One region of the Sideroxydans sp. CL21 genome, then DNA from elsewhere that is predicted to be linked to it. Evidence: predicted binding sites of a transcription regulator. Region 1 holds the regulator's gene; the other holds the start of a gene.
What was found. Region 1 encodes sigma-54, which starts transcription at its own class of promoters, with help from an activator protein. Its sites were predicted from a motif close to TGGCACNNTTCCTGCT; they were not measured.
Positions count from the first base shown of each region.

Region 2: the regulator sigma-54 is predicted to act here: its motif matches at 2,531-2,546, upstream of QOY30_RS13645 (integration host factor subunit beta).

Region 1 is NZ_LR699166.1:437,397-441,762, reverse strand. It holds gene QOY30_RS02205 (KdsC family phosphatase) at 1-170, shown strand, start outside; gene lptC (LPS export ABC transporter periplasmic protein LptC) at 170-757, shown strand; gene lptA (lipopolysaccharide transport periplasmic protein LptA) at 738-1,337, shown strand; gene lptB (LPS export ABC transporter ATP-binding protein) at 1,334-2,056, shown strand; gene QOY30_RS02185 (RNA polymerase factor sigma-54) at 2,094-3,533, shown strand; gene hpf (ribosome hibernation-promoting factor, HPF/YfiA family) at 3,550-3,873, shown strand; gene QOY30_RS02175 (PTS sugar transporter subunit IIA) at 3,930-4,366, shown strand, end outside.
Region 2 is NZ_LR699166.1:2,876,949-2,881,314, reverse strand. It holds gene motB (flagellar motor protein MotB) at 1-514, opposite strand, end outside; cyclic di-GMP riboswitch class I at 591-693, opposite strand; gene QOY30_RS13650 (PA0069 family radical SAM protein) at 908-1,972, shown strand; gene QOY30_RS13645 (integration host factor subunit beta) at 2,131-2,418, opposite strand; gene lipB (lipoyl(octanoyl) transferase LipB) at 2,683-3,330, opposite strand; gene QOY30_RS13635 (HP0495 family protein) at 3,432-3,701, opposite strand; gene QOY30_RS13630 (D-amino acid aminotransferase) at 3,698-4,366, opposite strand, start outside.

The DNA of each region.
Region 1 (4,366 bases):
GCCGGGTCGGATTGGCCCTGAGCGTACCCGCAGCGCCGCAAGTGGTGCGCGACCATGCACATTACGTCAGCCTGCGCGAAGCAGGGCATGGCGCGGTGCGGGAAGTGTGCGAAATGATCCTTGGCGCGCAAGGCACATTAGACGCGCAACTCGCGCCCTACCTGAAGTGATGTTCGCTACCCGCGTCTTCGAAAAAGCCCGCTCATGGCTGCCCTTGCTGCCTTTGCTGCTGATGCTGGCGGCAACCTATTGGCTCAATTTGCAGGTGCAGCCGTTGCCGCAAGCGGAGAGCCAGCAGCGCCACGATGTCGACTACTATGTCGACAACTTCACTGCAACCTCGCTGAACATCCTGGGCCAGCCCCGCTTCATCCTGAAAGCAGAAAAACTGTGGCATTACCCGGACGACGACACCACACACTTGCAGATGCCGCACCTCACGAGTCTATCCCCCGGTCGTCCGCCGACGCTCACCACGTCTCTAACCGGGATGCTTACCAGCAAAGGCGACGAAGTGTACCTCTACGATGAGGTGCACATCGTGCGCCCTGCCACGGCCGACTCCCTCGAACAGGACTTCACCACCGATTACCTGCATGCCATCCCCGACCGCGACTTTGCCGAGACCGACCGGGCTGTGGTGATGAGCGACAAGTACAACGTCATCAATGCTGTCGGCATGCAACTCGATAACAAAGCGGGCACGGTCAAGCTGCTGTCGCACGTCAGAGCCACCCATGAGCCAATCCCGCACTAACGCCGCCGCGCTGTGCGGCCTGCTGCTCCTGATCTGGAGCGGCCTGCTGCACGCCGAAGATGCGGATCGCGACAAACCCATCCATCTGGAGTCGGATCGCGTCGTCGTCGATGACGTCAAGCAAGTCAGCGTGTTCGAGGGCGAAGTCGAACTCACCCAGGGAACGATCCGCATCCGGGCGGAAAAAGTCGTCGTGACGCAGGACAAACTGGGCTTCAAGCATTGCACCGCCACCGGACACCTCGCCAATTTCCGCCAGAAACAGGAAGGCACGGATCAGTACATGGAAGGTTACGGTGAACGAATCGTGTACGATACCCGTGCCGAGGTTGTCGATTTCTACGTGCACGCCCGCGTCAAGCGCGAACTGGACGATGTGCAGGGAGACCACATCGAGTACAGTACCCGTACCGAGGTGTTCAAGGTGTTTGGCGATCCCGCTCATGCCAACGACCCGAACAAGGGCCGCGTGCATGCGGTGATCCAGCCAAAAGCCGAAGAGAGCCCCGACAAACCCGCGCCCAAGAATGCGCCGCTCACCATCGAATCCAGCCCGACATTGACCAACGAAAAACCATGAGTGAACTCAGAACCGTCTCGCTGAACAAGCGCTATCGCGCCCGCACTGTAGTGCATGATGTATCGCTGTCCGTAAAAAGCGGCGAAGTGGTCGGGTTGCTGGGACCAAACGGTGCGGGCAAGACCACCAGCTTCTACATGATCGTCGGCCTGGTCGCTGCGGACGGCGGCGAGATATTCATCGACGACCAGGAAATCACGCACCTCCCCATCCATCGTCGCGCGCGCCTCGGTCTGGCCTATCTGCCGCAGGAAGCCTCCATTTTCCGCCGCCTGACCGTGACCGAAAACATCCGGGCCGTGCTGGAGTTGCAGGGTTATGCCGATGCCGAGATGGACCTGCGGCTGGAAGCGTTGCTGAACGATCTGCACATTACCCATATCCGCGACAATCCGGCCATCAGCCTGTCCGGCGGCGAACGGCGGCGGGTGGAAATCGCCCGTTCGCTGGCAACCGACCCGCGCTTCATCCTGCTCGACGAACCTTTCGCCGGGGTCGATCCCATCGCCGTGATCGACATCCAGAAGATCATCCGTTTCCTCAAGGAACGCGGTATCGGCGTACTCATTACGGACCATAACGTGCGCGAGACGCTGGGTATCTGCGACCGCGCTTACATTATCAACGCCGGTTCGGTAATGGCGGAGGGCAATCCCGACGAAATCATCTATAATGAGGGCGTGAGGAAGGTGTATTTGGGCGAACACTTCAAGCTGTAAAGATCAGGATAAAACCGCCACTCACCGAATAGCCACGATGAAACACTCTCTCCAACTCAGGCAATCCCAACAACTGATGCTCACGCCCCAGTTGCAGCAGGCCATCAAGCTGCTGCAACTTTCGACGCTGGAGATCAATCAGGAGACTGCGCGCCTGCTGGACGAGAATCCCTTCCTTGAGCGCGAGGACGACAGTACCAACCAGACCTATAGCGGCAACAGCAGCTCCGACATCCCCGCCCCTTCCGGCAGTACCGAAACGAGCAGCGCCCCTGCCGAAGCTGAATCACGCAAAGACGACGGCAACGAATGGCCCGAACCTACGTTCTCTTCATCGTCATCCTCGTCCGGCCCTGACGACGAGGACGACGGCTATTCCGAAGTCGCCGCCGAGAAACCCAGCATGCGTGAGCACTTGCTCTGGGAATTGAACATGAGCCAGATGGATCCGCGCGACAAGAAGATCATCGGACTACTCATCGACGCGCTGGACGAAAATGCCTACCTGTCGCAACCGTTGGAAGAAATTTTCGAACTGCTGCCGCCCGAACTGGACATTTCGCTGGACGATCTGGAAACGGCTCTGGTGCAGTTGCAATATCTGGATGCACCCGGTATCGGCGCACGCAACCTGAGCGAATGCCTGGCATTGCAACTGCGTGCCATGCCGGAAGATATACCGGGCCGCGATCTGGCATTGGCCATTGTCAGCGATCATCTGGACTTGCTGGCCGCGCGGGATTTCAGCAAATTGAAAAAGGCCCTGCGCTGCGACGATGACGCCTTGCGCTGCGCACAGGATCTGATCGTGCATCTGCAACCCAAACCCGGTTCGGCCTTCGAGCATCGTGCTGCGGACTATGTGGTGCCGGACGTACTGGTGGAACGCCACGGCGGCATCTGGCGCGCACGTTTGAATCCGGAAGCCATGCCGCGCCTGCGCATCAATCAGGTGTATGCCAACATCCTGCAACAGCGCAACGAGAAGAACGCGCAGGAAATGGCCGGGCAACTGCAGGAAGCGCGCTGGTTCATCAAAAACCTGCAGCAACGTTTCGAAACTATTTTGCGCGTATCGCAGGCCATCGTCGAAAGGCAGCGCCAGTTCTTCGAGCACGGTGACATCGCCATGCGCCCGCTGGTGCTGCGCGAGATCGCCGAACAACTCGAACTGCATGAATCCACCATTTCGCGCGTGACTACACAGAAGTTCATGCTCACCCCGCGCGGCATCTACGAATTCAAATACTTCTTCGGCAGCGGCCTTGCCACCGAAGCGGGCGGTGCGTGCTCATCCACCGCCATCCGTGCACTGATCAAGCAATTGGTCAGCGAGGAAGACGGGAAACACCCGCTCACCGACAGTCGCATGTCAGAAATCCTGGCACAGCAGGGCATTCTAGTCGCCCGCCGTACCGTGGCAAAATACCGCGAGGGGATGAACATCCTTCCGGTAAATCTTCGTAAATCACTCTAACCAAAAGGAGCAGGCCATGAACCTCAACCTCACAGGACGTCACCTCGAAATCACGCCGGCCATCCGCGAACATGTGCTCAGCAAACTGGACAAGGTCAAACGCCATTTCGACAACGTGATCGACATCAACGTGATCCTGTCTGTGGACAAGCTGGTGCAGAAAGCCGAAGCCAACGTCCATGTTTCCGGCAAAGCCATCTTCGCCGAAACCGAGGACAGCAACCTGTATGTGGCCATAGACGCACTGGTCGATTCGCTGGACCGCCAGGTGTTGAAACACAAGGAAAAGTACACCGCGCGTCGCCATGACGAAACCGGCAAGCAAAGCGCAGCAGACTGAAGCGATGCGGGGCAACCAGAAGTGGTTGCCCCGTTTTCTTGTTATGGTGAAATAGTATGAGCCTGATCAGCAAAATTCTAACCCCTGAATGTGTCCTGCTGGACAACGAGTCCACCAGCAAAAAACGCGTATTCGAACGTGTCGGCTTATTGTTCGAAAACACGCTCCATATCGGACGCAGCCAGGTGTTCGACAGCCTGTTCGCTCGCGAAAAACTAGGTTCCACCGGATTGGGGCAAGGAGTAGCCATCCCGCATGGCAGGGTGAAAGGTCTGCGCGAAGCTGCAGCTGCCTTCGTCAAAATGCAGAACCCCATCCCTTTCGACGCACCGGACGGATTGCCGGTGAGTTTCATTTTTGTGTTGCTCGTTCCCGAACGTGCAACCGACCTGCATCTGCAACTGTTGGGCGAATTGGCGCAGATGTTCTGCGACAAATCGTTCCGCGAAAAATTGCAGGCCACCGACGATACTGTCGCGATCCACAAACTCTT
Region 2 (4,366 bases), 2.4 Mb from region 1:
CGTCCGTGGTGATGTCGATCTGGAATTGATCCTTGAAGTTGCGCAGCTCCGGATTCGCATCAATCTCTTGCTCCAGGCGGAGCTTCAGTTCCTGCAGGTGCGCCATTTCTTTGTGCTGCGCTTCTCGTCGCCCATCGGTCAAATCGAATCGATGAGACTCCGGCACGTCGCCTTTTTTCAATTGCGCATTACCTTCAATGAGACCGTTGCTCCCATTGTTTATGATGTTACCAAGATCGGACATATCCTTCCCGCCGGCAAAGGAAACCATCAATGGTGTTTGAAAGTATTTTGCAATACCCCGCAGCCGGGCTTCCGAATTGTTTCCAATCATCCACAGCAGCAAAAAAAACGCCATCATGGCAGTTACGAAATCGGCGTAAGCGATTTTCCACGTGCCGCTGGAATGCGGCTTGCGGATGTGTTTTATCCTTTTAATAACCATCGTACGGATTTTTTTCTTGTCCGATTTGTTATTGCCAGATTTACTGATTTCAGGATTTACTACTGCCATATAACCCTCGTATTGGTTATACGCAAAGACCCGAACCAGCGGAACGCCAAAAGAAATTGAGAAAATGCTCAGATTGCCTGGCGGCCCCGCTGGCACTCGACGAGTAGTCGAATAGGAACATGTCCTTTAGCCCGGTAGCTTTGCGTCCCCGTCTTTCGGCGGGTTTGCCCTTGCAGGTGCCGATGTATAAATCGACGATTGCATTTGGATTCTATGGTTAAGCCGAGGATGCTGTCAAACTTGCTGACCTCATGGCCTACACGTCGACTTATCAAGTTGTGAAACTGCGAGCCACACATGCCCGGTTTGACATGGCCTCCCCGTGCGCCCTATAGTTGAGGAATACAGAACGATCGTTCTGTTGCAACAAGACCTCGGGCCAGGAAAGATCAAGTGAAGCACGAAGTAGTAAAAGGACGTGGCGCAACGTTGCAGATCGAAGGACGCTTCGAGAGTGTGGCACGCGAACGTGTCGATGATGGATGGGGCACAACGGATGAAGAGCTGCCTCCGTTCAGGACGACTGTGACGGTAGAGAAAACGAAGAGCGTGATCCAGCGCCACGATTCGCCGGACTTGCCGTTCGATTATTCGCTGAATGCCTATCGCGGTTGCGAACACGGCTGTATCTATTGCTATGCGCGGCCTTCGCATGGCTACCTGAACCTCTCACCGGGGCTGGATTTCGAGACCAAACTGTTTGCCAAGCCGGAGGCGGCAAAGCTGTTGCGCGCTGAACTGGCGAAGCCTTCCTACCGATGCTCACCCATTGCACTCGGTTCCAATACCGACCCCTATCAACCCATAGAACGCGAGTGGAAGATCACGCGGCAGATACTGGAGGTGCTGGCGGAATGCAGGCATCCGCTGTCCATCGTGACCAAGTCGGCATTGGTCGAGCGCGATATCGACCTGCTTGCGCAACTGGCGCGGGAAAAACTGGTGCAGGTATTCATCTCGGTCACCACGCTGGATGCTGAACTGGCACGCAAACTGGAGCCGCGCGCCGCATCTCCGCGGCGCAGGTTGCAAGCCGTACGAGCTTTGAACGATGCTGGCGTGCCCTGCGGGGTGATGGTTGCGCCGGTGATTCCTTTTCTCACCGATGCGGAACTGGAGAATGTACTGCAAGCTGCGCATGAGCACGGGGCGCGAACAACCGCTTACACCTTGCTGCGCCTGCCTTACGAGTTGAAAGACTTGTTCAAGGATTGGCTCGGCACGCACTATCCGCTGAAGGCGGAGCATGTGATGAGCCGCTTGCGGGAGATGCGCGGCGGGCGGGAGAACGATCCGGAATTCGGTTCGCGCTTTAGCGGTCAAGGCTTGTTCGCGCAGTTGTTGTCCGCGCGTTTTCGGCTTGCGTGCGAACGTCTGGGGTTCAATCGCGAAGAGAATACACTGGATACGACGCTCTTCATCAAACCGGACAAGTATGGGCAACAAAGTTTGTTTTAGTAGATGTTTTCCGAATTAACACGCCAACAAACAAGCGAGATGTTATCGCTGCTAGTTTGGCGGATTGATTGAGTCGGCCAGTGCGATAGCCGTTATCAAAGGCATTGTGCTTTCAACTATCCTGCAAAAAGCTTTAGCCAATCTGGAATATGCCGTTTTCATTTTTCATCCTGAATGGGCAATTCCCTTAATGTTTTCCCCGGTTTAAAGCGCGGGTGGTATTTGGCAGTTACCGTAATTTTTTCGCCGGTCTTCGGATTGCGACCACTTCGTGGTTTTCGATAATTCAAACCAAAGCTGCCGAAACCGCGAATCTCCACCCGGCTTCCATTCGAGATGGTCGATGCCAATTTTTCCAGGATGATTTTTACGCCAAGCTCGACATCTTTCGCTTGCAGGTTTGGTGTCAACTCAGCCAATTTGGAGATCAGGTCGCTGCGATTCATATACGTGTCTTTCATCCGGAGAAAAAGTGGGCATCCAGAAGGATGCCCAAGTAGGGAGGAGAAACATGAAAGCAGCAGTAAGCAGACCTGCATCACTTTCAGTTTAATAGAATGCAAGCAACGTGCCAGACTATGCGGCGATATTTATCAACGGGTTAGCATTACAGGGCGGAGAAAATACGCACCAGGATGCACTCAATGCACTGCGTTGGTGAGTTTTTAGTGCTGCTGATGATTGAAAATCGGGTTCTGATCTGCTGTCGGTCACTGCTCACGCAGGTGCTTCTTGTCCAAGTGCCGTTGCAAGCCATGCACCAGGTTCTGCGTAAGTTGCGCTTGCAGTTCTTCCCATGGCACCGGGATGCCGACTTCGATGGCCTGGGTGACGCGCAGTCCTTCGTAGCCGCAGGGGTTGATGTTGTCGAACGGCGACAGGTCCATATCGACGTTGAACGACAGGCCGTGATAACTGCAGCTTTTCTTGATCTTGAGTCCCAAGGCGGCAATCTTGGCGTCTCCGACATACACGCCGGGTGCTTCTTCGCGGCCTTGCGCTGCAACGCCATATTCCGCGAGCAGGTCGATCACGGCTTGTTCCATCAGGCGTACTAGTTCGCGCACGTTGATCTTCCAGCGGCGTAAATCCAGCAGCAGGTAGGCGACGATCTGCCCGGGGCCGTGGTAGGTGATCTGCCCCCCGCGATCAATCTTGACCACGGGGATGGCGGTCGGATTGAGCAGGTGTTCCGGTTTGCCAGCCTGGCCTTGCGTGTAGGTGGGCGGGTGCTGCACCAGCCATATTTCGTCCAGCGTATCGGCAGTGCGTTCGTCGGTGAAGCGCTGCATGGCACGCCAGGTCGGTTCGTAATCGACCATACCCAATGCTTTGATGTGCAGAGATGGATATTGCATAGCGTATTTCCCTCTTTCCTCTTCTCTAGCCCTCCCCGCGCTGCGGGAGATGGGATGAAAGATAAGGTAACGTTCAATTCCGCCAAGAGAGGCTGAATTGTTTACAGCACCATTTTAACCATGGGGTGCGAAGTCAGGTCGCGATACAAATTGTCGAGCTGTTCGCGCGAGGTGGCGCGGATGGTGCAGGTGAGGCTGAGGTATTTCGCGTTGCTGCTGCTGCGTGTCTCGATGCATGCACTGTCGAAATCCGGCGCATGCACCAGCACGACCTTTGCAATAGCCTGTGCGAAGCCCGGTTTAGCCTCGCCGAAGACTTTAATCGGGAAGTCGCAGGGATACTCGATCAGAGAATCTTCCGGTTTGATCATTTGCGCATCACGTCCTGTTTGAATGTTTGATACAGCTGATGCAACCTGGCGAACACCGGGCCGGGCTTCCCGTTGCCAACGGGCTTGCCATCGAGAGAGGTGATCGCAAGCACTTCCTTGGTGCTGGAAGTCAGCAGTAATTCATCGGCACCGGATAATTCCGTTTTCATCACTTTGCGCACTTCAAAGGGTATGAGGTTCGCCGCAGCGAGTTCAAGAATGACGTCGTAAGTGATGCCGGGCAGCATGAGATTGTCCTTAGGCGGGGTTAGCAGCGTGCCGTTCTTAACCGCGAAGATATTGCTTGCAGCGCCTTCTGTGAGGAAGGTGTCGTCCCGGATCAGAATGGCCTCGGCACACTCGGCTTCGACCGCGGCCTGGCGCAGCAAGACATTGGGAAGCAGCGCGATGGCCTTGATGTCGCAGCGCAACCAGCGGTTGTCCGCGACGGTGATGCATTTGATCCCGTTCTGCAGCTGATCGGCGGGCGGTGTCGTGAGCGGATTGCTTAATACGAACACAGTCGGCGCTACCGGCGGAACGGGAAAGGCATGGTCGCGCTTGGCGACGCCGCGCGTGATATGCAGATAGAGGTATTGGTCTTCGGGTGAGTTGCGTTTGATGATTTCGTTGAGAATGAGACCCCATTCGTTTTCGCTGTGCGG